3 regions of the Suilimivivens aceti genome follow, and region 1 is predicted to be linked to each of the others. Evidence: predicted binding sites of a transcription regulator. Region 1 holds the regulator's gene; each other region holds the start of a gene.
The links. The regulator Rex, encoded in region 1, represses fermentation and respiration genes when NADH is low (regulators of the CRP and FNR family bind a similar motif). The targets are predictions, from matches to a motif close to ATTGTTAANTANTTAACAAT.
Positions count from the first base shown of each region.

Region 1 (10,164 bases):
AGACTCCGGGATACCAATATTATGAACCACGGTATGACCACACAGCATTTTCCCCGGATACAGATAGTGTCCTGCTTTTCCATACTGAAGAGCAACAGTAAGCTCAGCTTTCACTGCACACCCCAGTATCTTCCCGGAATCTGCACAGACTCCTGAAGGGATATCCACAGCGATTACTCTGCTTCCCTTTTCACCATAACAGTTGATTGCCCTGACAGCTTCTTCATATATCCCTGTGATCTCTCTTGTCAGCCCTGTTCCAAACAAACAGTCCACTACCATATCATATTCTGCTTTTGCTGATTTGCTATTGACTGTAATACCAAGCTGTTTCAGGATTGAGAGCTGGCTCCCGCACTCCATGCTCAGCTTCTCTGTATTTCCTATCAGGAAAATATCAGCGTGGATCCCCTTTTCTGCCAGCAGCCTTGCAAGTGCAAGTCCATCTCCCCCATTGTTTCCGCAGCCTGCAAATATTGCAATACGGATCGTTTCAGAGAGAAATGCCTCTATCTCTGAGAACACAGAAAGTGCCGCTCTCTCCATCAGTACCATGGCAGGTATCCCACAGTCTTTGATCGCTGTCATGTCACACTCTCTCATCTCTTTGGATGTAACAATATACTCCATAAAACCCCCTTCAAAAAGAAATAGAAAGTACGCCAGCGGGCAGACTTTCTATGATTTCTTTTCTTCCTGTTCTTTTATAACAGGCTTAAAATTCTGAAGATCAAATATATCGACTACTTCCGGTCCGAAGACATTATGCATATAAGTATAAATATTCTGGCTGGTTCCCTGCATCTCCTGCCTTCTCACCAGCTTTTCCTTTAATTCTTCTCTCGTAGAATCAATCCATTCTGTGAGAGTTTCAATTTCCTGCCCATTTTTCTTAAGCAGGTCATAGGAAATCTCCATGGTCTTCAGCATCAGCTTACGATTGACCTCATCCAGTTCTCCCGGCAGACTGATCAGAAGATCCTCGCATTCATCAATCTTTCTGTTACATTCTTCTATCAGTGCTTTATGCTCATCCAGCTTCTTTTCAGCCTTCTTATCTGTCCCGTCACATCCGGTCTCAGCCAGTATAACAATCTCGTCCATCAGTCTTTTTTTCAGTTTTTTCAGCTTCTTCAATTCATTTGCCGCACCGGCCTGCTGTTTTAACAGCTCTGTCTGTTCTGCAGATAGTGTGTGAATCTTCTTCTCTGCCCCTATGCTTACAACCAGCTGGTGCCATTGGTGATCCAATGTCAATGGCGGCAGCTTCCTGCCAGAAAGGGCATGTCTGAATTCTTCGTCTGATTTTGCCACGTTTCCTCACTCCAATCATCAGGCATCATAATGTGTTTCATATCGGTTAATATTATAGGTCAGCTTCATGAGACTGTCTGAAAGGTGTACATTCTCAACCTGTACATCCGGCGGCACATTCAGATCCACATGTGCAAAGTTCCAGATGCCACGGATTCCTTCCTTGACCAGTTCCTCGGCTACTTCTACTGCACAGTTCTTTGGAATGGTAAGCACTGCAATGTCGATCGCATTCTCTCTGACAAAGGACGACAGCTCTTTCATGGGAAGCACTTCCATATCCCGGATTCTCCTGCCATACAGCGCTGGATTATTGTCAAATATCCCCCGGAATAAAAATCCTCTTCTTTCAAAGTTCATGTAATTGGCCAGCGCCTGACCAAGATTTCCGGCACCTATGATGATCAGATTATGTGTCTGATCAAGACCAAGTATCTTACCGATCTCGCCATAGAGATATTCTACCTTGTATCCATAGCCCTGCTGTCCAAAGCCACCAAAATTATTAAAATCCTGCCGGATCTGGGAAGCAGTCACCTTCATAATATCACTTAATTCCTGACTGGAAACCCGCTCGATCCCCTGGTCCTTCAGTTCACCAAGATACCGGAAATATCTTGGCAGCCGTCCTATGACGGCCTGTGATATTCCTTTATTTTCCACAATACCAGCTCCCATATGATTAATAATTTTATCATAGCTCAATGTTAAAAAAATGTCAATTCTTCCTGCATTGACAGAAAGCCGCTAAAACGCTACACTCTAAGATGATAAAAACAAATACGAAAAGGACATTTTTTATGATTTTATCCTGTCAGAATCTATCCAAAGCCTTTAACGAAAAACCCATCCTCAAGGATGTTTCCTTCCATATTGAAGAGCACGACAAAGCAGCAATTGTTGGTATCAACGGAGTGGGCAAAACTACTCTGCTGCGTATCATCGTCGGGGAGCTGCCTGCTGATTCCGGTATCGTCACCCTGAAAAAGGAGGCCTCCTTCGGCTATCTGGCGCAGAACCAGAATGTAAACAGTGAAAATACCATTTATGAAGAATTACTCTCTGTCAAAGCACCTGTCATTGCCATGGAAAAACAGCTCCGTGAAATGGAAGAAAAAATGCATACTGTAAACGGCCGTGAGCTGGACAGCCTCATGGAAAACTATGCCAGGCTGAACCATCAGTTCGAACTGGAAAACGGCTATGCCTATCAGAGTGAGATCGGCGGTGTGCTAAAGGGACTTGGCTTTGCCGAAGAGGATTTTGGCAAACAGATTTCCACTCTCTCCGGTGGTCAGAAAACAAGAGTCGCCCTGTCAAAGCTCCTCCTGAAAAAACCGGAGCTGATCATCCTCGATGAGCCAACAAACCATCTCGACCTGAATGCAATTGCCTGGCTTGAAAACTATCTTCTGAATTATAAGGGTGCCGTTCTTACTGTTTCCCATGACCGTTATTTTCTGGATCGTTTTGCCGGCAAGATCATTGAAATTGATCAGACAAAGGCTACCACCTTCCTTGGCAATTACACAGCTTACGCAGCCAAAAAGGAAATTCTGCGTACTGCTGCAAGAAATGCCTATTTGAACCAGCAGCAGGAGATCCGTCATCAGGAGGCAGTCATTGAAAAGCTGAAAAGCTTTAATCGTGAAAAATCCATCAAACGGGCAGAAAGCCGGGAAAAGATGCTGAATAAGATTGAAGTCCTTGAAAAGCCAACGGAAGCCCGGGCTGATATCCATATGACACTGACTCCCCGCTGTCAGAGTGGAAATGATGTTCTTCATATAGAGCATCTTGCCAAATCCTTCGATGACCTTTCCCTGTTCCAGGATATCAGCATAGATATTAAAAGAGGCGAACACGTAGCCATCATTGGTGATAACGGTACAGGGAAAACCACGATCCTTAAGATCATCAATGACCTTGTTCCTGCCGACAGTGGTACGATCACGCTTGGTACAAATGTACATATTGGCTACTACGATCAGGAGCATCATGTCCTGCATCCGGACAAAACGCTTTTTGACGAAATTTCTGATGAGTACCCTTCTCTTACCGGTACCCAGATCCGTAATACACTTGCAGCTTTTCTGTTTACCGGTGATGATGTATTCAAACTGATCCGTGATTTAAGTGGTGGAGAACGAGGCCGCGTTTCTCTGGCTAAGCTCATGCTTTCCGAATCCAACTTCCTGATCCTGGATGAGCCGACAAACCACCTTGATATCGCCTCCAAGGAAATCCTTGAGGATGCGGTAAATGCCTATGAAGGAACTGTCCTGTATGTTTCCCATGACAGATACTTCATTAACCGGACGGCATCCAGGATCCTGGAACTATCTGGCGGCCAGCTTACCGGCTTTCTTGGAAACTATGATTATTATCTGGAAAAGAAAACCGGTGATCTTCCAAACGGAGATCTTGCTGTGAAAAATACTGTTTCCAAAACCCCTGCCCCGCCCTCCGAGGGCATGCAGGACTGGAAAGCCCAGAAGGAGCAGCAGGCAAAGCAGCGCAAGAAGGAAAATGATATCCGGAAATGTGAAGAAGAAATCGCAAAGCTGGAAGAAAAAGATAAACAGCTTGATAACGAAATGGCACTTCCCGAAAATGCGACCAATGTGGCAAAGCTTCAGGAGCTGACAAAGGAAAAAGAAAGCATCTCTGCAAGACTTGAAGAATTATATGAAAAATGGGAAACGCTGGAGGCCTTATAAGGCTTCCAGCGTTTTTCTGATTTCTTTGATAAAGTTCTCACTGTTCAGAACTGTTACATTTTCAAGGGATGTGATCAGGGCAAGATCCTTTGTCATCTTACCGTCTTCGATCGTCTTTAAAGTTGCTTTTTCCAGCCTGTCCGCAAAGGCGATCAGATCATCAAGGCCATCCAGTTCCCCTCTTTTCCGGAGTGCCCCGGTCCAGGCAAATATCGTTGCCACAGAGTTTGTAGAGGTTTCCTCCCCCTTCAGGTGCTTATAATAATGTCTCTGTACCGTTCCATGTGCTGCCTCATACTCATAAACACCGGCAGGGGATACCAGCACAGAGGTCATCATGGCAAGGGATCCAAACGCAGAAGAAACCATATCACTCATCACATCACCGTCATAATTCTTACAGGCCCAGATGAAGCCGCCCTCTGCTTTCATGACTCTGGCTACCGCATCATCGATCAGCGTATAGAAATAGGTGATTCCTGCATCCTTAAACTGCGCTTCAAATTCCTTTTCATATACCTCCTGGAAAATATCCTTAAAGTCATGATCATATTTCTTGGAAATAGTATCCTTAGTTGCAAACCACAGATCCTGCTTCGTTGCTAATGCATAGGAGAAGCATGCTCTCGCAAAGCTGGTAATGGATTTGTCTGTATTATGGATTCCCTGGATAATACCGCTTCCTGTAAACTGATGGATCAGTTCTCTTGTCTCTGTTCCGTCCTCTGCTGTAAACACCAGTTCTGCTTTTCCAGGTCCCGGCACCTTGATCTCTGTATTTTTATAGACATCACCATAGGCATGACGTGCCAGTGTGATCGGCTTCTTCCAGTTTCTGACACAGGGCTCGATTCCCTTTACTACGATGGGCGCACGGAATACAGTTCCATCAAGGATCGCACGGATCGTACCATTCGGACTCTTCCACATCTCCTTCAGATTATATTCTGTCATTCTGGCTGCATTTGGTGTAATGGTCGCACATTTAACAGCCACACCATACTTTTTCGTAGCCTCCGCACTCTCCACTGTTACCCTGTCATCAGTCTCATTTCTATGTTCCAACCCAAGATCATAATATTCTGTCTTCAGATCAATATAAGGAATAAGCAGCTCATCCTTGATCATCTTCCAGAGGATCCTGGTCATTTCATCCCCGTCCATTTCCACGAGCGGGGTGGTCATTTTTATCTTCTCAGCCATATGCTCTTTCTCTCCTATTCCTGCTCTTCATTCTTATAAATATCGTACAGGCCATTCTTTACCATGTTATTATAGGCATTATTCATATGCAGGGTTGCCAGTCTTTCTGCTTCATCTGCATTGCCTGCCTTGATAGCCTCCATGATCTGTCTGTGTTCATTATTGGATGCAATTCCTCTTTCCTTCGTGGAAAGCGTCTTCTGTCTGATCCTTGCTACATACTGGTGAAAATCTACAAGCAGTCTTTCCAGCATCTTGGAATTGCAGGCATCATACAGGATATGATGAAACCTGTTATCCAGCTCCGTCATCTGTTCCATATGCCCCTTGGACGCATGGAATGCTGCCAGATATACATTCTCTTCCAGTTCTTCAAGCTGCTCCTCTGTGATATTCTCCGTGGCAAGTCTTGCACACATTCCCTCCAGGGAGGAACGGATCATGTAAATGTCCTTTACATCCTTGGCGGTAATACCTGTCACATAGGCACCCTTATTGGGAATGATCTGGATCAGTCCCTCCAGTTCAAGCTGCCTGAAGGCTTCTCTTACAGGCGTTCTGCTGACTCCCAGCTCTTCCCCTATGGCAACCTCCTTCAGCTCCTCGTGCTCTTCATACTTTCCGCTTAAAATATCCTCCCGGAGCCTGTTAAACACTCTGCCTCTTAAGGAATATTTATCTGTTACTTCTTTTTTTACATCATAACTGCTCATTCTGTTATCATTGCCCTCTAACCGATAGTTGTGTCAAGCCTTTTGCAGGCTATTGCGATCTGCTCGATCAGCTCTGCATCTGTTATGACAGTCACACGGCCTTCTTCATATTGTTTGTCTACCCATTTCTTGACCTCTGCAACGAGTGGGCTTGACTTGTCAAGCTGCTTCTCAGCCTTCAGCTTGAAATAAGTATTGATCCAGTGTGCAATTCCTGCAAGACCGGATGTGTTGCTGACTGCACAGAGTGCCGGACGGTTTAAAAACTTGTCCGTATCAAATATATTATAGATCTCCTCATTTTTCAACAGTCCATCTGCATGAACTCCGGCACGTGTCACATTAAAGTTCTTTCCTACGAAAGGCGTCCTCTCCGGAATATGATAGCCGATCTCCTTTTCATAGTACTCGGCAAGCTCAGTGATCACAGTGGTATCCATACCATTTAAATCTCCCTTTAGCTGGGCATACTCAAATACCATGGCCTCAAGAGGCGTATTACCGGTTCGCTCACCGATACCAAACAGAGATGTATTGACACCGGAGCATCCATACAGCCATGCCGTTGTGGAATTGACCACTGCTTTATAGAAATCATTATGTCCATGCCACTCGATCATTTCATGTGGTACACCTGCATGGGTATGCAGCGCATAAATGATACCCTGTACACTTCTCGGGATAACAGCACCCGGATAATTGACACCATAGCCCATGGTATCGCAGGCTCTTACCTTGATCGGAATCTTATACTCCTCCATCAGCTTCATAAGCTCCAGACAGAATGGCACGACATAACCGTAAATATCCGCTCTTGTGATATCCTCCAGATGGCATCTGACACTGATGCCTTCTTCCAGGCAGTCCCTGACAATGCTTAAATAATGCTCCATTGCCTGGCGTCTTGTCATTTTCAATTTCAGGAAAATATGATAATCAGAACAGCTCACAAGAATACCGGTTTCCTTCATTCCGATCTCCTTGACCAGCTTGAAATCCTCCTTGCTGGCACGGATCCAGCTTGTCACCTCAGGAAACTGATATCCTCTCTCCATACACTTGTATACAGCATCTCTGTCCTTTTTGCTGTAAAGGAAAAACTCGCTGGCACGGATCATACCATTTGGTCCGCCCAGTCTGTGCAGATAGTCATAGATCCTTACAATCTGCTCTGTGGTATAAGGTGCTCTTGACTGCTGTCCATCACGAAAGGTAGTATCTGTGATCCAGATATCCTTAGGCATATTGTGAGGCACGATCCTGTCATTAAAAGGGATCTTAGGTACCTCTGAATAAGGAAACATATTTCTGAATACCTGCGGTTTCTCTACATCATCCAGAATATACATATGCTCTTCTATCTCGAGCAGATTATTCTTGGAATTTAAAAACACCGGTCTGTCTAAAAAAACATTGTTTTCTTCTGCCATCGCACTATCTCCTCCTGAACTATTCCCAAAGTCCATGTATAATTGTATACAATAAAACATCTCATGTCAACAAAGAATTTATCTCTATCATGCCAGCTCCCTGCTTGCTCCACGGCTCATTCAGATCTCTTGCTGTCATTATCAGCTTATGCTTTGCCTGTTCGTTTGTCATCTTCGGATATTTTTGTAAAAGAAGTGCCAGAGCTCCTGACACGATCGGTGTTGCCATAGAAGTTCCACTCTTTTTGGTATAGGCATTCCGATACCGGAACCCTCTTTTTTCAAAGAAAGCATTACAGGAAATAATATCTGTTCCCGGTGCCACAATATCCGGCTTTCTCATATCATAGGGACTTGGTCCCCGGCTGCTGTACTCCTCGCAGAGATCTTCCCTTTCTCCAAAATATCCATCCTCATTGCAGCTTACCGTGATCACCTTTTTACGTGCTCCAATAGGTGAAATGGTCATTGCTCCCGGACCTCCATTTCCGGCTGCACATACCACAATGATCCCCCGGTTCCACACCTCATCTACCAACGAAAGCAGCTCCCGCATCCGTTCCTCATCTGATGCTTCACCCATACCAATAGAAATATTCAGTATCCTGATCTGAAATTCTTCCTGATTATTCAATATCCACTCCAAAGCCCTTGTCATGCTCTGGAGCATGCCGTCTCCACGATAATCCAAAACCTTTCCTACGATCAGTCTGCATCCGGGAGCAATCCCCCGGTATCTTCCCATAGAAGCCCTTCCGCTTCCACAGATACAGCCTGCTACATGAGTACCATGCCCGCTGTCATCATAAAAATCCTTCCGGTCATTGACAAAATCCCGAAACAAAAGCAGCCTGTCATCAAAATCCGGATGTCTGGCTACTCCTGTATCCAGCATAGCTACTGTAATTCTGTCCCTCCCACATTCTGCAAGCAGTTTATCACTAAACCCAAGCTGTTCTCTGACACGAAACATAAAAAAGACTCCCGGCTTTTTAATTATTCTATGCCAGAAGTCTTTCTGATGCGCTTTTATTTCTTTTTATTTCTTTTTTCGTTTCTCATTTCCCCTGTAGAAAAACAATGCTACAGAAGCAAAAAACAATCCGGCTGCAAATGCCCATTTGGGATGGGAATAATCACCGGTATCCGGAGTATCATCTTTATTTCCGGAAAGTCCGATCAGTGCACCGCCATTGATCACTTGTCCCTGTCCTACTGCTTTACTGCCATGATACAGCCCATAAGGTGAAAAATGTCTTGCTGTAAACTGGATGTAGTCGCCATCCTCCAGGGAAAGTACCTGGAACTCTGCAGCCTCAAGCTGTCCATCCTCATCCAGTGTCACAAGATGAAGATTATCCGTTGAAAGTCCATCCGGTACCGGAAGCTGTATTGTCATATACTGTCTTCCCAGTTTCTTTATGGGGATCTGTCCTGTACTGTCTTTCAGGGAAATATCAAATGCTTTCAGGTCAGAGGGCTGTGCACCTCCATATAATTCTCCATAAGCAGCGGTAATCTTTGCTGCTGCATCATCGGAATCATCAACCGTCAGCAGGTAGCTCCCATCATTTCCCGGCATGGTTGCCATGGTGTCTGTCCCGTCATTTCTGATCTGGCTGCTGTTTATCCGGACACTTACCCCTGTTTCTGTGGTCTGTGCCTGTGGTCCTGCCAGCTCTGCCAGTACATTCTGGTTTTCCTGTCTGACACTTCCCTTCATACCAAAGGTTCCATTCTCCAGTACTGTTCCTGTTAAATCTGTGATCTGGTCACTGACAACTGCCGTCCTGCAGCCGGAAAATACCAGACTTCTGGACTGTGGCATGGAAAGTCTTTCTGCACTGCTTCCAAACGTCATGACAGGCAGCGTATCTCCTTCAAAGGTTACCGTATCAGTTCCTCCTTTGCTGTCAAAGGCCGCGATTCCGATACTTTCTACAGATGCCGGGATCACGATCTTTGATAACGGACAGTCCTGAAATGCTCCGGCACCGATCACTTTACATTTTTTTCCACCATTTACCGTTTTTAAATTCTTACAGCCCGCAAAAGCGTTTTCACCGATTCCGGTCAGGCTGTCCGGCAGATTTACTGCTGTAATGCCCATATGATCCCTGAAGCATTCCGGCACGATCCTTTTTACACCTGCAGGGATATTTACAATACTGTCATTTCCATCATAGGCAAGTAATATCCCATCTCCCACTACCAGATAAGGATAGGACGCCGAAGCTCTCATGGCATTCTGGATCCAGGGTGTCTTTGCAAAGGCATTACCCTCAATCTGTGTCACACTGTCCGGGATTGAAACCTCCGTCAGACTGTCACAATGATAAAAAGCACCATATCCGATCGTTGTTATGCCATCCGGGAGCTGTATTTCCTTAAGTGCACTTCTTGCAAAAGCAAACTCTCCGATCTCATGGATCCCGTCCTCTATCTCATAAGTATCAATTGTCCCATCCTGATAATAGGCTTTAGAGGCAATCTTATCCCCGACTACTGTATACTTTGGAAAATCCTTTCCTTTTTCTGCATTCTGTGCCAGTAAAGCCCCAAGGCCTTCTGTATCTCCACTGTTGTTGTCAGTATTTGCCGCATCCTGCAGATTGACCTTCCCATTGTTTCCGGCAACTACATCGGACTGCTTATTATCAATAAATACAACTGCCTTTCCAGCTACAATACTGGATTCCCCAAGCAGCCTTTCACTGTTATAGCTTCCCTGTACCACATGAACCTCAGGAGGCACTGTGGCTGACGGTGATGGTGATGGTAATG
Region 1 covers NZ_JAOQKJ010000002.1:268,921-279,084, forward strand. Annotated here, with positions in the region: gene OCV77_RS03055 (NAD(P)H-hydrate dehydratase) at 1-630, opposite strand, end outside; gene OCV77_RS03060 (hypothetical protein) at 679-1,314, opposite strand; gene OCV77_RS03065 (redox-sensing transcriptional repressor Rex) at 1,333-1,977, opposite strand; gene OCV77_RS03070 (ABC-F family ATP-binding cassette domain-containing protein) at 2,115-4,034, shown strand; gene OCV77_RS03075 (NADP-dependent isocitrate dehydrogenase) at 4,029-5,237, opposite strand; gene OCV77_RS03080 (GntR family transcriptional regulator) at 5,252-5,950, opposite strand; gene OCV77_RS03085 (beta/alpha barrel domain-containing protein) at 5,968-7,380, opposite strand; gene OCV77_RS03090 (S8 family peptidase) at 7,442-8,353, opposite strand; gene OCV77_RS03095 (leucine-rich repeat domain-containing protein) at 8,420-10,164, opposite strand, start outside.

Region 2 (10,164 bases), on a different contig from region 1:
CATTTTTTGATTCAGACGGAAAAAGAAAAGCTGCAGGCCAGAACGGTCATCGTGGCAACAGGAGCCTATCATGCAAAGCTGAATGTACCGGGAGAAGAGAAATTTGCCGGCAAGGGAGTATCCTACTGTGCGACCTGTGACGGCGCCTTCTTCAGAGGAAAGGTGACGGCTGTCGTAGGCGGCGGCAATGTGGCTGCAGAGGATGCCGCATTTCTGGCAAGAGGCTGTGAAAAGGTTTATCTGATCCACAGAAGAAATGAGCTGCGGGCAGCCCAGACGCTGCAGCAGGAGGTAAAGGAGCTTCCGAACGTGGAAATCCTCTGGGACACTGTGGTAGAGGCTGTGGAAGGAAATATGGTGACCGAGTCTCTTCTTATTAAGAATGTAAAGACCGGGGAGGAAAAGCATCTGCCGGTAAACGGTGTGTTCGCTGCAGTGGGGATCCACCCGGACAGCGAGCTTTTGCAGGAGCTGGCTGAGAGAGATGAACAGGGCTATGTGATTGCCGGGGAAGATGGCAGAACGAGCAGACCTGGAATCTTCGTGGCAGGAGATATCAGAAAGAAGAAAATGCGCCAGATCATCACAGCTGCTGCAGATGGTGCCAATGCTGTAAATTCTGTGGAGGAATATTTACGGACGCTGAAGGCTTAGAGTGATATGGGAAATGAAGACATAGCAGCTCTGACCCATGAAAAAACTGTTGTGAATTTTTACAAAATTTTTAAGAAAAGAGACTGTGGAAGTGGAGAAAGCCTTTCGACAGTCTCCTTTTTTCTGTCAGAAAATACAAGATCTTGTAGATGGAAAAATTTGCCTTTGAAAATTTGGATATGAAAAAGTGCCGGATTTACAGGGCTTTCAAGGCTGATGCAAAAAATCGCAGAGGTTGACAGTGCTTGACGAAAGTGTTATAGTGTTTTTAACATTTTTGTAACAATTAAGCAGTGAAAGATTTGAAGGAGTTTTGTTATGCAGAAATCTTACGTGAAAATAGCAGCAGGCGTTCTTTCGGCAGCGCTCTTATTTTCCGGTATGAATATGAACAGCTTTGCGAAGGAGAAGACAGATCTTCCTTCCGCAGGCATTGATTTCTTCCTTGCTTCCAATGGTACCAGTGTCAAGAACATCAAGGATGAGACAGATGCCAAAAAGGCAGAGCAGAAAGAAAGCAGTACAGGAACAGCAGCTACAGAAGATTCATCAGCGGCATCTCCGTCGCTCAGTGCATCTCCACTGGCAACAGCAAGCCCCAAGCTTGATGTACAGCCAATCCAGAAAGAGAAAGTCATTGAAGAAACCGTAACGGCTTCCACCACCAAGACCATTCCCCAGAAGGAAAGAGAAATCGCAGCCAGGAAGGAAGAAGAAGGCTTTAAATCCCTGGTTATCGCCAAGGTAAATGATTATGTAAATGTCAGAAGCATTCCCAGTGAGGATGGTGAGATCCTTGGTAAGCTTTATGACAAGTCTGTTGGTGAATTTATTTCAGAGGACAACGGCTGGTACGAGATCACATCCGGCAGTGTGACCGGTTATGTGAAGGCAGAGTATTGTGTCACAGGTGAGGATGCAGTAGAGCTTGCCAAAGAGGTGGGTACAAGAATCGCCACCGTTAATACTACTACTCTCTATGTAAGAGAAGAGCCCTCTACTGATTCCGCAGTGATCGGTATGGTTCCTATTGAAGACGAACTGCTGGTTACCGAAGAGCTGGACGGCTGGGTTAAGGTAAATATCGAGGAAGGTGATGGCTATGTATCCTTAGATTATGTCACCCTTTCTACAGAATTCGTAAAGGCAGAGTCCAAGGCAGAAGAGGAAGCAAGACTTGCCAAGGAAGAAGCAGAGAGAAAGGCAGCACAGGAAGCAGCAGCCAAGGCAGCGAAAGCAAATAAGAAGAACAGCCAGAGCAGCAATCAGAGTTATGCGGCGCCGGTTATTTCAGGAAGCGGCAGTGAGCTTGGCAAAGAGCTCGCAAACTTTGCCTGCCAGTTTGTTGGCAACCCTTACGTCTGGGGTGGAACTTCCCTGACAAATGGTGCGGACTGCTCCGGATTTGTTATGAGTGTATATGCCAATTATGGTGTCAGCCTGCCTCATTCATCTTCAGCAGACAGAAGCGTAGGTGCTGCTGTTGGCAGCCTTGACAGTGCACAGCCGGGTGATATCATCTGCTATTCCGGTCATGTTGCAATCTATATTGGCGGCGGACAGATCGTGCATGCATCAACAGCAAAGACAGGAATTATTACTTCCAACGCAAATTACCGTTCTATCCTTTCTATCAGGAGAATCTTCTAAAAGGAGTCCGGTTCTCTCAGGAAAACAGAAAAATGAAATTACAGAGGTCTGATTCATAAAGAGTCAGACTTCTTTTTTTGTACCAAAACGGGTTGACAAACGATGGCGTGTGCAAGTTATACAAAGCAGAAAAAGAGAGAACTGATATATATGGACGACAGGAAGAAAATGACTAAAGAGTTATCCACATACATAAATACCATAAAACAGGCGCTTTTGATTTATACACGGAGTTATCCACACTATCCACAGGAAAAATGAGGAACGGACGTTTTGTGTGTTTATGATAAAGAGAACAGGATAGTCGAAAAAGGTCACTTCCCGAAGATGACTAAAATTGTTAGAAAACTGGTATCGTTTTTAAACAAATCATTGAAATTATTGCAAAACTAAGGGGACATGTGCTATAATGATTGAAAGAAATAATCCACGGAAAGGATGATGTATATGAAGTTTATTATTGTTGGCAAGAATATTGAAGTGACTCCTGGACTTCGTGCAGCAGTGGAGGATAAGATCGGTAAGCTTGAGAAGTACTTTACACCGGAAACAGAGGTACATGTTACACTCAGTGTCGAGAAAGACAGACAGAAGATCGAAGTTACGATCCCGGTTAAGGGCAGTATCATCCGTTCTGAACAGGTAAGTAATGATATGTATGTATCGATTGATCTTGTAGAAGAGATCATCGAGAGGCAGCTGAAGAAGTATAAGACCAAGCTGATCGCCAAGGAGCAGTCGAGAGGATTCTTCAAGCAGGATTTCATAGAGAAGGATTATCTGGATGATGAGGAGGTACAGATCATCCGTACCAAGAAGTTCGATATCAAGCCTATGTATCCGGAAGATGCCTGTGTTCAGATGGAGCTTCTTGGACATAACTTCTTTGTATTCTGTAATGCAGAGACAGATCAGGTGAATGTTGTTTATAAGAGAAAAGGAAATACTTACGGTCTGATCGAGCCTGAGGTATAAAATAAAGCGGCCGGTCCGGAGCGATGGAAGGACAGGCGTGATGGGCTCCCTGAGTGGGAGGCTAAATTCAAAAAGATGTGGGGCAGGTGCTCCACATCTTTTTGAATTTCTGGGGGCAGCCGGCATTTTTATTTAAAAAGCTTCCACGACGCATGCTTTTTGAGGTATACTTTTACTATGTTTATCATTCATATTTTATCGCTTTTAATTTTTATATTGATCCTTGGATTTTACCTGAAAGAGAAGCTGACAGACTGTATTCCTGCAGCAGTGAGCCTTCTGATTCTTTTCCTGTATGGGCTCAGCTTTGGAAACCTCCTCTGGCTGACGGATATCCTGGCACCCTTATTTCTGCTGGGAAGTGGAATCCTTGTCTTTAAAATGGACAGAAAAAAGAGAAAGGAGCTTGTCTCCTTTGCCGGGAGGGAGCTGAGGGCACCCGCTTTTCTGACAGCCCTGCTGCTGTTTATGGTTGTGACAGTGTGTGTATCCGGTAAGCTGACAAGCTGGTGGGATGACTATAATTTCTGGGCCACAGATGTGAAGTCCATTTTTTACCTGGACGGCTTTGCAGACAGGTATGAAAACGTGGCGGCAGAATTTGGGGATTATCCGCCGGGAACCCAGATGCTGAAATGGTGGTTCCTTCACCTTTCACCCTCAGAGTTCAGAGAAGGGCTGATGTTTGCAGGATATTATGTCTGCAATCTGGCATTCCTTGTTCCCCTGCTGGAGCAGATCAGAAAGAAGAACGTAATCACCATGACGATCGGCGCTGTACTGCTGTGGCTGTTCCCTTCCATGGTGGAGGCCTTCTGGATGGACGGATGCTGCGCAGATTTTACCATGGCTGTGATCTATGGGGCATTCCTGACAGCGGTTCTGGACAGAGAGGGGCATTCTTCCCTGTTTTATTACGGAAGACAGGCCTGTTATCTGATGGTACTGGTGCTCTGCAAGAATACAGGGGTGATCTGGCTGTTCTTTGGACTTTTATTTACGCTGCTATATCATTTCCTGCACAGAAGGGATGAAATATTTGCACAGGACCGAAAGACAGTGAAAAGAGGACTTATAGCTGTGGTATGCCTGCCTGCGCTGACAGAAGGAAGCTGGCTTTTCTTCTGCCTGATGAACAGAAGGGTTGCCAAGCTGACAGGCGTTGCAGTTCATATGGCAACAGGAAGCATGAACATCCCGGATGTACAGGGACAGATGATAGATGCCTTTCTGACTGCCTTCCTGAAATGGCCGCTGCACCGGTATTCCACGGCCATACTGAATTTAAGTCCGCTGATGCTGGTGATCCTGGTGCTGGTTATTTATGCCCTGCTTGGGATCCGGAAAAAGATAACCGGCAAGGACAGCAGATTCCTGCTTTTGTTTGCCCTGCTGAGCGCAGCAAGCTTTTACAGCCTGAACCTGATCAGCCACCTGACGATCTTTGCAGTGGAAACACAATATCTGGAGCCCTTTGGCATGGTGTCCTCGATTGAACGGTATGGAGCACCTTTTACGATAGGAAGCCTGTATCTGATCGCATATCTTGTACTGAAGTCAGAAAATGCTGTTCGGGGGCTGCTGCTCTGTGCTATACCGGTTCTTCTGACGGCAGATTATCAGGGATCTTACCGGGCACTGATCGGCTACAGGAATACGATAGAAGAGATCCGGCAGGAGAGAGAGGATATCGTAGATGAGAAGGCAGAGGCCTTTCTGGCGAAGATCGGTGCAGGGACGAGGAAAAGCATCGGCCGTGTGCTTTATCTCCGGGATCTGTCGGATATCAGCTGGGTAAGGAATGCCTATGTCAGCTTTGAAGCAGCACCGGTATCTGTGATGTACGGAAATATCAGCGGAGAGACGACGGACAGCGCAGCACTTTTAAAGACGATCGAAGAGTCCCATGCAGGCTATCTGTATGTAGAGCCTCTTGATGAAGAAAATCAGGAGCTGTTTGCACCCTTTATGGACGGAACGGAGTTTTCCTATGACACGCTTTATCGGATCACAGGAAACGATGGAAGGATATTGCTAATACCGATAGCATGAAACGTCCTTTCATTTGCTATAATAAATGTGTAAAAGTAATGTAAAAGGAAATTTTATGTAAGCGAAAGGGGAAAAGAATGAAGAAAAAGACAGCAGTACTGACGGCGGGCTTCCTGTCACTTGGTGTATTGGTACTCGCTTCCAATATGACAGTAGATGGCAGGGAAGGAGCAAAGGGGAAGACGATACCGTATACACTGGAAATCACGCTTCCGGAAAATGCGGCAGATAGCAGCATGATCTGCTTCCAGCAGGCATCACAGGAAAGCGGAGAAAGTAAGGACAGTGAAGATAAAGCCCATGAAAATGCCTCCGGCAATCTGGTGATCGGGTACAATCAGGATACCGGCAGACCATCCGTTTTCTTTACCGGGCAGGAAGAGATCATCCTGAATGAAAAGAATGAGCTGGTCTGGAAGGACTGCAGGCAGCCGGTTATCCTGACAGATAAGATCCAGGTCGTATCGACACCGGATTATGATTATCGTTTCCTGATGAAGGATGCAGAGGGCAGGGAACAGATCCTTTCCTTTTCCTATGCAAAAATGCAAAGGATGCCGGATCAGGCAGTGACGGTTTCGGAAGAAGGCACTCCCATCGTGAACGCAGCTTATGTGACAAGGATGAAGGGAACCGCACTTTTGCAGGGAGAGATCAGGAATCTCATCGAAAATGGCTATGAAGAGCTGGCAGGCTTCCTGCAGAAGCTGGCAGATGAAAAGATCGCTGTTTCAGCGGACGGCTCCGTGGTTCCCGAGGGAGAAATGCTTCCGGCAGGCATGGTACTTCTGTCAGCGGCAAGTCCTGTGAGCCTTGTGAATGTCAGTGATGAGACACTGTATTCCTGGAGCGCCTTTTTTGACAAGGTCGAAGAGATCCGTAAGGAAGATGAGTGGCAGGCCTATCTGGAAAGCCTGAGAAGCCAGGAAAAGAAAGGAGAAGCGTCAGCCACAACGCCTGTACCGCCAGCAGTGGCACCGTCAGGAACGGCGCAGCCGACGGCAACGAAAGATCCTGCGACAGTGGAACCAACTAAGGCACCAGATACACTTGACCCATAGAAAATTTTTACAACACATCTGAAATATCCAAAGACGTTTCGCTCTTCATCAGAACGAAGCGTCTTTTTCAGCTTCGCGTCCAGTGGACGAATGCCCTTTTAACAAATGTCTTTTCTGTGAATTGTGATTGCAAAAGTAAAAGCCCTATGTTATAATGATTTCTGTAGCAATGACAAAAAATTAACAATCGTTGCAGACAGCCGGTAAGGCTGAAATTTTATACAAAATGATTCAAACGGAGGAAAGAAATAATGGCAAAGAAAGTTGTTTTAGCCGGTGCATGCCGTACAGCGATCGGTACCATGGGTGGCTCTTTAAGCACAACCCCTGCTGCTGAGCTTGGCGCAATCGTAATCAAGGAGGCACTTCAGAGGGCTGGAGTTGCTCCGGAAGCAGTAGATCAGGTATACATGGGATGTGTTATCCAGGCTGGCCTTGGACAGAACGTAGCCCGTCAGGCATCTATCAAGGCAGGACTTCCGATCGAGGTTCCCGCTGTTACCATGAACGTTGTCTGTGGTTCTGGTCTGAACTGTGTAAACCAGGCAGCACAGATGATCATGGCAGGAGATGCTGACATCGTTGTAGCAGGCGGTATGGAGAACATGTCTCTGGCACCCTATGCTGTTCCTCAGGCACGTTTCGGATATAGAATGAACAATGGTACTTTAGTTGACTGCATGATCAAGGATGCCCTGTGGGATGCATTTAATGATTATCATATGATCACAACTGCAGACAATATCTGCAGAGAGTGGGGACTGACCAGGGAAGAGCTGGATGAGTTCGCATTAAAGAGCCAGTTAAAGGCTGAAGAAGCACAGAAGAACGGTGCTTTCGAGAACGAAATCGTACCTGTAATGGTTAAGAAGAAAAAAGAAATGATCGAGTTCAAGGTAGATGAAGGACCCCGCCATGGTTCTACCATCGAAGGACTTGCAAAGCTCCGTACCATCAATCCTGACGGATTTGTTACCGCTGGTAATGCATCCGGTATCAATGATGGTGCAGCAGCAGTCGTTGTTATGAGCGAAGAGAAGGCTAAGGAGCTTGGCGTTAAGCCCATGGCTACTTTCGTAGCTGGTGCACTTGCAGGTGTAAGACCTGAGGTTATGGGTATCGGACCTGTTGCTGCTACCAGGAAGGTTATGGCTAAGACAGGCATGAAGATCGAGGACTTCGATATCATCGAGGCAAACGAAGCATTCGCAGCACAGTCTGTTGCAGTAGGTAAGGATCTGGGAATCGATGTTGACAAGCAGCTCAACCCCAATGGTGGTGCGATCGCTCTTGGACATCCTGTTGGAGCTTCCGGATGCCGTATCCTTGTTACACTGCTTCATGAGATGCAGGCAAGAGGAGCCAAGACCGGTCTTGCAACTCTTTGCATCGGCGGTGGTATGGGATGCTCTACAGTCGTTAAGATTGAAGACTAAGCATATTTTAAGGAAAATAAGTAAGCAGGCTTAACTTCTTAGGTCTGCTTACTTCTGTGAACAAAATAAAAAGGAGTTAATACCATGGAATTTGTAACATATGAGCAGAAGGGTGCTTATGCCATTATCACCATCAGCCGTGAGAAGGCACTGAACGCACTGAATTCTACAGTACTGGACGAACTGAACGCTGTTCTGGATGCTGTAAACCTTGATGAAGTAAGAGCACTGATCCTGACAGGTGCAGGACAGAAGTCCTTCGTTGCAGGTGCAGATATCGCTGAGATGAGCACACTGACCAAGGCAGAGGGCGAAGCCTTCGGTAAGAAGGGAAATGATGTATTCCGCAAGATCGAAACCTTCCCGATCCCTGTGATCGCTGCAGTAAACGGATTCGCACTTGGCGGCGGATGCGAGATCTCCATGAGCTGTGATATCAGAATCTGTTCTGATAATGCCGTATTTGGACAGCCTGAGGTTGGTCTTGGCATCACACCCGGATTTGGTGGTACACAGAGACTTGCCCGTCTTGTAGGCGCTGGCATGGCTAAGCAGATGATCTACACAGCAAGAAACATCAAGGCTGACGAGGCTTACAGAATCGGTCTTGTAAACGCTGTTTATACACAGGAGGAGTTACTTCCTGCAGCAGAGAAGATGGCAGCAGGCATTGCAAAGAATGCACCGATCGCTGTCCGCAACTGCAAGAAAGCGATCAACGAAGGTCTTGATGCAGACATGGATCAGGCAATCGTGATCGAAGAGAAGCTTTTTGGTGACTGCTTTGAGACAGAAGACCAGAAGTATGGAATGGCATTCTTCCTTGACAAGAACAAGGAAAAGGTAAAAGAGCCCTTCAAGAACTGCTGATTTCTGAAAGCACAGATCTGTAAATGACAGCCGGCGTAGTGCCTGCGGCAGGAAACCAGCTGTTAAGAATAAAAGATAATGAAAATTTCAGGAGGAAAAGAAATGAAAGTAGGTATTATCGGTGCCGGTACTATGGGACAGGGTATTGCAAAGGCATTTGCCCAGGTTGACGGATATGAAGTAGCGCTCTGCGATATCAAGCAGGAGTGGGCTGACGGTGGAAAAGCAAAGATCGCCAAAGGCTATGCTAAATTAGTTGAAAAAGGAAAATTAACACAGGAAGCAGTAGATGCTATCCTTGCAAAGATCACTCCCGGTCTGAAGGAAGACCTCTGCAAAGACTGTGATCTGATCGTTGAAGCAGCATTTGAGAACATGGAAGTAAAGAAGACAACCTTTGCAGAGCTTGACAAGATCGCTAAGCCTGAGTGTGTATTCGCTTCCAACACATCCAGCCTTTCCATCACAGAGATCGGAAACGGACTGAACCGTCCTATGATCGGTATGCACTTCTTTAACCCTGCTGACCGTATGAAGTTAGTTGAGGTTATTGCCGGTGTAAATACTCCTGCAGAGACAGTTGATACCATCAAGAAGATTTCTGAAGAGATCGGAAAGACCCCTGTACAGGTTAACGAGGCAGCTGGTTTCGTAGTAAACCGTATCCTTGTTCCCATGATCAACGAAGCAGCCTTCATCAAGATGGAAGGTGTTTCAGATGTAGCCGGTATCGATGCGGCTATGAAGCTTGGTGCAAACCATCCTATGGGACCCCTTGAGCTTGGTGATTTCATTGGTCTTGATATCTGCCTTGCTATCATGGATGTTCTTTACAATGAAACAGGTGACAGCAAATATCGTGCATGTCCTCTTCTCCGTAAGATGGTCCGTGGCGGTAATCTTGGTGTTAAGAGCGGCAAGGGCTTCTATATTTACAATGCAGACAGAACAAAGACCCCTGTTGATGCACAGTAATTTTAATTGAGGATTCCCTCAATAACATATATTTAATGGAGGATATAAAAATCATGGATTTTACGTTAAGCAAACAACATGAAATGGCGAGAACTCTTTTCAAAGAGTTTGCAGAAAAAGAAGTTAAGCCTCTGGCTCAGGAAGTAGATGAGACAGAAGTGTTCCCCAGAGGAACAGTTGAGAAGATGGCTAAGGCTGGCTTCCTTGGAATTCCGGTTCCGAAGGAATACGGCGGACAGGGATGCGATCCTTTAACCTACGCTATGTGCGTTGAGGAGCTGTCCAAGGTTTGTGGTACTACAGGCGTTATCGTTTCTGCACACACCTCTCTTTGCTGTGATCCTATCCAGACCTATGGTACAGAAGAGCAGAAGCAGAAATATCTGGTTCCCCTTGCAAAGGGTGAGAAGCTTGGTGCTTTCGGTCTGACAGAGCCCGGAGCTGGTACTGATGCACAGGGTCAGCAGACAAAGGCTGTTCTTGATGGTGAC
Region 2 covers NZ_JAOQKJ010000003.1:266,771-276,934, reverse strand. Annotated here, with positions in the region: gene trxB (thioredoxin-disulfide reductase) at 1-654, shown strand, start outside; gene OCV77_RS04845 (C40 family peptidase) at 973-2,304, shown strand; gene hpf (ribosome hibernation-promoting factor, HPF/YfiA family) at 2,752-3,279, shown strand; gene OCV77_RS04835 (hypothetical protein) at 3,457-5,331, shown strand; gene OCV77_RS04830 (hypothetical protein) at 5,409-6,392, shown strand; gene OCV77_RS04825 (acetyl-CoA C-acetyltransferase) at 6,644-7,828, shown strand; gene OCV77_RS04820 (enoyl-CoA hydratase-related protein) at 7,913-8,698, shown strand; gene OCV77_RS04815 (3-hydroxyacyl-CoA dehydrogenase family protein) at 8,801-9,673, shown strand; gene OCV77_RS04810 (acyl-CoA dehydrogenase) at 9,727-10,164, shown strand, end outside.
Region 2: a site for Rex is predicted at 6,561-6,580, ahead of OCV77_RS04825 (acetyl-CoA C-acetyltransferase). Genes of this name have one in related genera too.

Region 3 (10,164 bases), on a different contig from region 1:
TGTTCATTGTAACAGGGAATTACCATATAGAGTTTATTTCTCATGAGCCCTCTCCTTCTTACGTCCTTTTTCTCCTGACTGTTTTCTATCATTTTTGCCATTAAGCAGCATAATGACCGAAGTTATGATACCGCCACATGCAACAGCGATCACAAGAACCCAGATAAGCATAGCATTGGAATCCCCCGTTGCTGCACATCTGATCCATTCATTTCCTATTAATTCCACTCTGAACTCCAACCTTTTTTAATCTGTTTCTATCAGTATACTTTCTATTGTCCCAAAAGTAAAGAACCCTGATGCAATACGCACCAGAGTTCTTTCTTTTGTTATACCTTGATTCTGTTTCCAGAATATCCATTTCACATTAATTAAGCGTTAACGATCTTTCCGAAGTCAGGCTTAAGAGCTGCTCCACCGATCAGACCACCATCGATGTCATCCTTAGAAAGGAGTTCTGCTGCATTACCTGCATTCATGGATCCGCCATACTGGATACGAACTGCTTCAGCTGTAGGAGCATCATACATTTCTGCAATAACATCACGGATCATCTTACATACTTCCTGTGCCTGGTCAGCTGTAGCTGTCTCACCTGTTCCGATAGCCCAGATAGGCTCGTAAGCAATAACAAGCTCTTTAACCTGATCAGCAGTTACATCTGTAAGATCCCACTTGATCTGTCTTGCGATCCACTCCTTGTATGTGCCAGCCTTACGAAGTGCAAGGGACTCACCACAGCAGAGAATCGGCTTAAGTCCAGCAGCAAATGCCTTCTTAACCTTAGCATTGATCAGGATGTCGTTCTCACCGAAGATATCTCTTCTCTCAGAATGTCCAATGATGATATATTCAACACCAGCATCCTTGAGCATAGGAGCAGAAATCTCACCTGTGAAAGCTCCCTTATCTTCGATATAGAAGTTCTCAGCGCCTAACTTAACGTTGGTTCCTTTAATAGCTTCTGCTACAGGTACGATATCGATTGCAGGTACGCAGTATACTACATCTACATCATCATTCTTTACTAAATCTTTCAGTGTTGCGCAAAGCTCAACTGCCTGGCTGGGAGTCATGTTCATCTTCCAGTTGCCGGCAATAATTCTTCTTCTTGCCATTTTATTATCCTCTTTCTAAATTTAATATTGCATTCACTAAGTTGCTTTCGGTTATTTGTCGTCAGCAGCTGCTACACCAGGAAGCTCCTTACCTTCAAGGAACTCAAGGGAAGCTCCACCACCAGTTGAAATATGGCTCATCTTGTCAGCGAAACCAAGCTGGTTAACTGCTGCTGCCGAATCACCACCACCAATGATTGTAGTTGCATCTGTTTCTGCAAGAGCCTTAGCTACTGCGATAGTTCCCTTTGCAAGAGTAGGGTTCTCGAATACACCCATAGGTCCGTTCCAAACAACAGTCTTAGCAGACTTAACAGCATCAGCATAGAGGGCTGCTGTCTTGGTTCCGATATCAAGACCTTCCTTATCAGCAGGGATCTTGTCAGCATCTACTACTTCTACCTCAATAGGAGCATCGATAGGATTCGGGAACTCTGCAGCTACTGTAGTATCGATAGGAAGAAGCAGCTTCTTACCGAGCTTCTCAGCCTTATCCATCATTTCCTTACAGTAATCAATCTTCTCATCATCAACCAGAGACTTACCGATTTCATATCCTTTAGCCTTTAAGAAGGTAAATGCCATACCACCACCAATGATCAGTGTATCGCACTTCTCAAGAAGGTTATTGATAACGTTCAGCTTGTCTGCAACCTTAGCACCACCAAGGATTGCCACGAAAGGTCTTACCGGATTCTCTACTGCGTTTCCAAGGAAGTTGATTTCCTTCTGCATCAGATAACCAACTACACAGGAACCACCCTTAGCACGAACAAACTTGGTAACACCGGCTACGGATGCATGTGCTCTGTGGGAAGATCCGAAAGCATCACATACATAATCATCACAAAGGTCAGCCAGTTCCTTGGAGAACTCTTCTCCGTTCTTGGTCTCCTCTGCACCACGGAAACGTGTATTCTGAAGCAGAACAACATCGCCATCCTTCATAGCTGCAACAGCCTCTGTAGCAGCAGATCCTGTTACATTGTAATCTGCTACAAAGTTTACAGGCTTGCCAAGTTTCTCAGAAAGTCTCTTTGCTACAGGTGCAAGAGATTCTCCTTCGTTAGGGCCATTCTTAACCTTTCCAAGATGGGAGCAAAGGATTACCTTTCCGCCATCTGCAAGCAGCTTGTTGATTGTAGGAAGAGCTGCTACGATACGTGTCTCATCTGTAATCTCACCATTCTTTAAAGGAACGTTGAAGTCACATCTTACAAGGACACGTTTGCCTTTTACGTTGATATCATCAACTGATTTCTTATTTAATCCCATGATTCAATCCTCCAAATTTATTAAAGCATTATCCCGTACAAAAAAGGTCCGGTCCATAAGACCGGACCTTTAGACAGGTCTTTCTTTCAGATACTTATAACTGAATTAGCCTAACTCAGCGAAGTACTTAATTGTACGAACCATCTGGCTTGTGTAGGAGTTCTCATTGTCATACCAAGAAACAACTTCTACCTGTGTCTTTCCATCCGGAAGAGGGCTAACCATTGTCTGTGTAGCATCGAATAAGGAACCGAATCTCATTCCAACGATATCGGAAGAAACGATTTCTTCTTCGTTGTAACCGAAGGATTCTGTAGCCTGAGCCTTCATAGCTGCGTTAACTTCTTCCTTGGTAACTGCCTTGTCTACTACTGCGAATAACAGTGTTGTAGATCCTGTAGGGGTAGGAACACGCTGTGCAGCACCGATCAGCTTGCCGTTCAGTTCAGGAATAACAAGTCCGATTGCCTTAGCAGCACCTGTTGAGTTGGGAACGATATTTACAGCGCCTGCACGGCTTCTTCTCTTGTCGCCCTTTCTCTGAGGTCCGTCAAGGATCATCTGATCGCCTGTGTAAGCGTGGATTGTGCACATAATACCAGACTCGATAGGAGCAAGGTCATTTAATGCCTTAGCCATAGGAGCTAAGCAGTTTGTTGTACAAGAAGCTGCAGAGATGATCTTGTCATCCTTTGTCAGTGTCTCGTGGTTTACATTGTAAACGATTGTAGGAAGATCATTTCCAGCAGGAGCGGAAATAACAACCTTCTTAGCACCAGCATTGATATGAGCCTGTGCCTTAGCCTTAGAGGTATAGAATCCAGAACACTCAAGAACAACGTCTACACCGATCTCGCCCCAAGGACAATTGTTTGCATCGGGCTCTTTGTAGATCTTGATTGTCTTACCCTTAACGGTAATTGTTCCAGCTTCGTCATCAGCAGTAACCTGATCCTCTTCTCCGATAGCTACATATCTGCCCTGTGAAGAGTCATATTTTAATAAGTGTGCTAACATAGAAGGTGTTGTTAAATCGTTGATTGCAACTACTTCATAACCTTCAGCACCAAACATCTGTCTGAATGCCAGACGACCAATACGGCCAAAACCATTAATTGCTACTTTTACTGCCATTTTAGTTTCCTCCTAAAATTGAATAAATTTTATATTATTTCGCCATCCAGGAAAACTTATCTTCCATAGATTGACAAAATTTTATCAGCACGATTATTTTACCTAATTTGTCCGGAAAGTGCAAGATGTAAATTTAAAAATATTCCTGTTTCCCTGTAAATTTAATGTAATTTTTATAAATCCCCCTCTTTTCTCTTCTGATTCATTGCATTTTCCTAGAAAATCCACTAGACTTGGGATTAAGAAGAAGAGAATGGAGGTCATTTACTTTGACGATCACCGCAGACTATCATTTACACACCCACAATTCCGGCGACAGTACGGCACCCATGGAGGACATGATAAAGAAGGGGATTTCTCTCGGGCTCACTACCATGTGCTTTACCGAACATATGGATATGGACTATGTGTACGAAAAACCCGAGGAAGCCGGTATGTTTGAATTAAACACCGATTCCTACCTGTATGAACTGGCTACCTTAAAAGAAAAATATGAAAATCAGATCCAGATCCTCTTTGGTGTGGAGCTCGGAATCCAGCCTCATCTCCAGAAGGAACTGAACCGGTATTCCAGAAGCTACCCTTTTGATTTCATCATAGCTTCTTCCCATATCTGCCACGGAAGGGATCCCTACTATCCGTCCTTTTATGAGGGGCGCAGTGACGAAGAAGCCTACCGGGAATATTTTTCTTCCATCCTTGAGAATCTGGATGTCTTCAGCAATTTTGATGTCTACGGTCATTTGGATTATGTTGTCCGCTATGGAGCAAGCAGGGATAAGGATTACTGCTATGAAAAATATCAGGATATCTTCGATAAGATTCTGATCCGTCTTCTGGAAATGGAACGTGGCATTGAATTAAATACCGCTGGACTCCGCAAAGGAATGAAGGATGTTCACCCCTGCACAGGCGTTTTAAAGCGCTATAAGCAGCTTGGCGGTGAGATCATCACGATCGGTTCAGATGCTCACGACCCGTCCGCTATCGCCGGTGATTTTGACAGGGCTGCTGACGTTCTGCGTGAATGCGGTTTCAGTTATTACACTACCTTTGAAAACCGGATCGCCGATTTCCACTGCCTGTAATTAAGGCGGCCTCATCCTTCGATGCTGCCGCCTCCAAGTACATATTCTCCATCATAAAATACGACAGCCTGTCCGGGTGTTACCGCCCTGACGGGCTTTTCAAATTCACAGAAGATCCTGTCTTCTCCTGCTTTCCTTATCCGGCACCATTCTCCCGGATGGGAATATCTGATCTTGGCAAATACACGCCTTTCCTCCGTCAGATCCGGAATGCTCATGTAGTTGATATGGCTGCAGGTCAGGTGATCTGTCATCACATCTTCCGCTTCTCCAATTACTACTTCATTGGCCTCCGGTCGGATTTCTGTCACAAAAACCGGATGTCCCATGGCAATGCCAAGTCCTTTTCTCTGTCCGATCGTATAATGGGTGATACCGAGATGTCTGCCGATCACTGTACCGTCCTTTAAAACAAAGTTTCCTTCTCCCGGTACCTTTCCTCTTCTTTCCCTTTCAATAAAACCTGCATAATCTCCATCCGGTACAAAGCAGATATCCTGGCTGTCCGGCTTATAGGCCACTGGCAGATCATTTTCAACTGCCATTTTCCGGATCTCATCCTTATGATAAGCCCCTACCGGCATCAGCGTATGGGAAAGCTGATCCTGGGTCAGATTATAAAGTGCATAGGTCTGATCCTTCCTTGCCGTTACGGAATTGCGGATCGCATACCTGCCATTCGGAAGCTGCTCAATCCTTGCATAATGACCGGTAGCGATATAATCTGCGCCAATCTCCAGACTTCTCTGCAAGAGGGACTCCCACTTCACATAACGGTTACAGGCAATACAGGGGTTTGGTGTCCTTCCCTGCAGATATTCACAGGTAAAATAGTCCATGACCTTTTCCCTGAACTCCTGCTTGAAATTCATCACATAATAGGGAATATCCAGTACCTGTGCCACTCTTCTGGCATCCTCAACTGCTGAGAGTCCGCAGCATCCGCCGTGTTCCTCTTTCAGTGCCTGCTCTTCATCCTGCCAGATCTGCATGGTCACACCGACCACATCATATCCCTGTTCTTTTAAAAGCAGGGCGGCTACAGATGAATCTACGCCGCCCGACATTCCAACTACAACCTTCTTTTTCATAAAAGCTTTAATACTCTTCCTCTTCCGCTTCCTCGCCCTCATGGATATCTGACTTGGGTTTGGAAAGACCTTCGATGGTTATGTGGTTCTTTTCTGCATAGTCCCAGAGTGCTGCATGAATCGCCTCTTCTGCCAGCAGGGAACAGTGCACCTTAACCGGCGGAAGTCCGTCAAGTGCTTCCATAACCGCCTTATTAGTCACTTCCATGGCTTCTTTAATACTCTTACCCTTAACAAGCTCAGTTGCCATGCTGCTGGTCGCTACAGCTGCACCGCAGCCGAATGTCTTGAATTTGCAATCCCTGATGATCTGATTGTCATCAATATCCAGATAGATACGCATAATATCGCCGCATTTTGCATTTCCAACAGTACCTACACCGCTGGCATTCTCAATCTCGCCCACATTTCTCGGGTTATTAAAATGGTCCATTACCTTTTCACTGTACATGCTTCTTTTCCTCTTTCTTAATAAAGTCTTCGTAAAGCGGTGACATACTGCGGAGTCTCTCCACAATTCCCTTCAGTTCATCTGCCACAAAATCAATTTCTTCCTTTGTATTCTCCTCACTTAACGTCATGCGCAGGGATCCATGTGCGATCTCGTGAGGCAGTCCTATCGCCAGAAGGACATGGGAGGGATCCAGCGAACCTGATGTACAGGCTGAACCGCTCGAAGCACAGATTCCTTTCATATCCAGCATGATCAGCAGGGATTCTCCCTCAATGAACTGAAAGCTGAAGTTTACATTGTTCGGCAGTCTGTCTGTTCTGTGTCCATTCAGTCTACAGTAGGGAATTTCCTTCTCTATTCTTTCGATCAGATAATCACGAAGCTCTGTCTCTTTCCTGTTACGCTCTTCCATATTGGCAAAGTTCTTCTTTACTGCAGCAGCAAGTCCGACAATACCTGGAATATTCTCTGTACCGGCACGGCGGCTTCTCTCCTGTGCTCCGCCATGTACAAAGGAACGGATCTTAACACCTTTTCTGATATATAAGAAACCAATACCCTTGGGACCATTGATCTTATGTCCGCTGGCAGACATCATGTCGATGGGAAGTTCATCCACTCTTGTCTGCACATGTCCATAGGCCTGTACTGCATCCGTATGGAACAGAATGCCGTGCTCTCTGGCAATTTCTCCGATCTCCTTAATAGGTTGAATCGTTCCGATCTCATTATTTGCAAACATCACAGAGATCAGGATCGTATCCGGACGGATTGCCTTTTTCAGCTCATCCAGTTTAAGTACCCCATTTTCATCTACATCAATATAGGTAATGGAAAATCCTCTTTTTTCCAGATATTCGCAGGTATGCAGAATCGCATGATGCTCGATCTTCGAGGTAATAATGTGCTTTCCTTTGCTCTCATAAGCCTCTGCAGTCGCAACTAATGCCCAGTTGTCAGATTCGGAGCCACCTGCTGTAAAGTAGATCTCCTGTGCCGATGCACCAATGCTCCCTGCAATCTCCTCTCTGGCCTCTGTCATGGCTTTTTTACTCTCTGCTCCAAGAGAATAAATGCTGCTGGCATTTCCATAATACTCTGTAAAATAGGGCAGCATGGCATCCACCGCTTCTTGTGCGGTTTTGGTCGTTGCTGCATTATCAAGATAGATCAGCTTATTCATTTTGATCATCAAATCCTTTCTCTGTTTGCCCTAGTAATCAAGTAGGTCGTCTCGCAACAATATACCATTTCTTCACTGTTCTGTCAATTTCCCACTCTGCATATATTAGCATTAACACCTGCAGGAGATGATATCCTTTCATGCGCTATTTCTCACTGAAAAATCCTCTGGTTTTCGGGACGGTCGTTTTAACCATCACCGGCTTTGTCAGCCGGTTTATCGGCTTTTTTTACCGTATCTTTCTGTCAAGGGTCTTTGGAGCAGAAGGTATGGGGATCTATCAGCTTACTGCCCCTGTGCTCGCACTCACCTTTGCTCTTTCTGCTGCCGGGATCCAGACCGCCATCTCCAAGTTTGTGGCAAGAGAAACCTCTACCAGAGATTATCGGTATTCTTTTGTTTATTTATTCTCCGGTCTTACTCTTTCCCTTGCGCTCTCCATTCTGTGTGCTGGCTTTGTTTACTGCTTTTCAGAACAGATCGCCGTACGCTTTCTTATGGAAGACAGGACTGCTCCTCTTCTCCGCATTATCGCTCTTTCCATTCCCATGGCTGCCGTTCATTCCTGCATCAACGGTTATTTCTACGGGATTAAAAAAACCGGCATCCCTTCGATCTGTCAGCTCTCCGAACAGCTCATGCGGGTTGGCAGTGTTTATGTGATCTATACCCTATGTCAGAAAAGAGGATACTCTCCAACAATCAGCTTTGCTGTCATTGGTCTGGTCATTGGTGAATGTGCTTCTATGCTGGTGTCCCTGATCGCTGCCTGGGCTCACTTCTCTGGAAAATTGAATACATCATCTGCCTCTTCAAATGTGCCTGTCCATCTGCACCGCGCTCTTTCTGATATGCTTCATCTGTCCATTCCACTATCTGCCAACCGTGTGATCATCAATTTTCTGATGAGTGTAGAAGCTGTTTTCATCCCGGCGCAGCTCCTGAGATACGGATATGCTCATCAGGCGGCTCTCAGTATCTACGGTGTTCTGACCGGTATGTCCCTGCCACTGATTCTGTTTCCAAGTGCCATTACAGGCTCTGTCTGCGTCCTGCTTCTCCCTGTCGTTTCGGAAGCTGATGCCACCGGCAATCAACATATAGTAGAAAAGGCGATTCAAAAATCTGTCAAATATGGTTTTCTTCTGGGCAGCGTCTTTACTCTGATCTTTTTCCTTGGCGGCTCTTTTCTTGGAAATCTTCTCTATCAGAACGAAGCTGCCGGCCGCTTCATCAGCGTTCTCGGATTTCTCTGTCCTTTAATGTATATTGCATCTACCCTGAGCAGCATCCTGAATGGTCTTGGCAAAACAGGTCTGACCTTTCTGTACAGCATGATCAGCCTGCTGGTCCGTCTGTTCTTCGTCTTTTTCCTGATTCCTGTAATGGGAATTAATGGTTACCTCCTTGGACTTCTGGCAAGCCAGCTTGTCCAGACCCTGCTCTGCCTGTATGCGGTACGTGATTATGGAAGTGCTCCCGGCTTCCACTGATTATCATATATTACAAGAATACGTCCTCTTTTTACTGATACCGATGCTGCCTGTCCGGTAAATTCATTACTGACTCCTATCGGGAAGTTATCAGAAAGAACCGCATCTGCTATTTCATATTTCAGGTTCTGCAGAGTCACACCTTCTGCCTTTTCCCCGTAAGAAAAAACAGATACATAACCGTCTGCTCCTTCGGGAAAACAAATCTTTTCTCCTCCGCTGATCATTGTGATCACCTGTTTCTTTCCTATCAGCCAGCCTCTGGCACCATGCTTCTGCAGATAAGAAAGGCACTGCACATTAGCATAGCTGTGATCCACTCTTCCACCAAGACCGCCATATAGATAAAAATACCGGTAACCTCTTTTCAGCCCTTCTTTGATGCCGGAAAGCGTATCCGTATCATCCTTTTCCGGCTGCAGTACGACTTTTTCTTTACATTCCGGAATATAATGCAGGGAATCAAAATCACCGATTGCCAGGTCTACCCTGCCATTCTTCACATACTCATAGCCTCCGTCCACAGCTATGACAAAATCTTCCTTTTTCAGAGGTAACAAGAGCCGGCTGCATTCGCCGGCTCCTATGATATAACATATTTTCTGCTGCAAAATTAATCCTCTCTTAACTGAAACTTTTCTACCAGTCCCTTCAATGTAACCGACTGCGCTGACAGCTCCTGGCTGGTTGCAGAGGTTTCCTCCGCTGCTGCAGAATTGTTCTGGATCACACCGCTGATCTGGTTGACGCTCTGCTCAATCTCCTTCACAGAAGCAGCCTGCTTATCAGAAGCTGTTCTGATCGTGGCAACTGCATCTACCAGCTTGTCCATCTCGTCGCTCACCTTATTCAGTGCCTCTGCGGTATCTGCGGTAATATCATTGCCACTCTTTACTTCGCTGATTGCTTCATCAATCAGTTTCTTCGTGGTAACTGCACTTGCAGAGCTGTCTTCTGACAGCTTGCGGATCTGGTCTGCCACAACTGCGAAGCCCTTGCCAGCCTCTCCCGCTCTCGCCGCTTCGATCGCTGCATTCAGGGAAAGGAGATTCGTCTGGGATGCAATTTCCTCAATATCTGCAATGATCTCTTCAATCTTGCCGGAAGTCTCCTTGATCTTCTCCATGGCTGCTGTCAGCTCTGCCATCTTCTGCTTACTTATCTGTGCCTGTTCACCGATGATCTTAGCATTCTCATGTACCTTGTCCGTAGTTTCTGTATTCCTTACTACCTGACTAGTTACTTCAGTAACAGTTGCAAGCAATTCTTCTACTACAGCTGCCTGATCTGTCGCTCCCTGTGCCAGTTCCTGAGAGCTGGATGCCAAG
Region 3 covers NZ_JAOQKJ010000018.1:4,184-14,347, reverse strand. Annotated here, with positions in the region: gene OCV77_RS15260 (glycosyltransferase family 2 protein) at 1-44, opposite strand, end outside; gene OCV77_RS15255 (hypothetical protein) at 34-228, opposite strand; gene tpiA (triose-phosphate isomerase) at 372-1,118, opposite strand; gene OCV77_RS15245 (phosphoglycerate kinase) at 1,170-2,393, opposite strand; gene gap (type I glyceraldehyde-3-phosphate dehydrogenase) at 2,499-3,527, opposite strand; gene OCV77_RS15235 (histidinol-phosphatase HisJ family protein) at 3,797-4,615, shown strand; gene mnmA (tRNA 2-thiouridine(34) synthase MnmA) at 4,627-5,706, opposite strand; gene nifU (Fe-S cluster assembly scaffold protein NifU) at 5,714-6,157, opposite strand; gene nifS (cysteine desulfurase NifS) at 6,147-7,343, opposite strand; gene OCV77_RS15215 (polysaccharide biosynthesis protein) at 7,484-8,836, shown strand; gene OCV77_RS15210 (thiamine diphosphokinase) at 8,809-9,447, opposite strand; gene OCV77_RS15205 (methyl-accepting chemotaxis protein) at 9,450-10,164, opposite strand, start outside.
Region 3: a site for Rex is predicted at 3,597-3,616, ahead of gap (type I glyceraldehyde-3-phosphate dehydrogenase). Genes of this name have one in related genera too.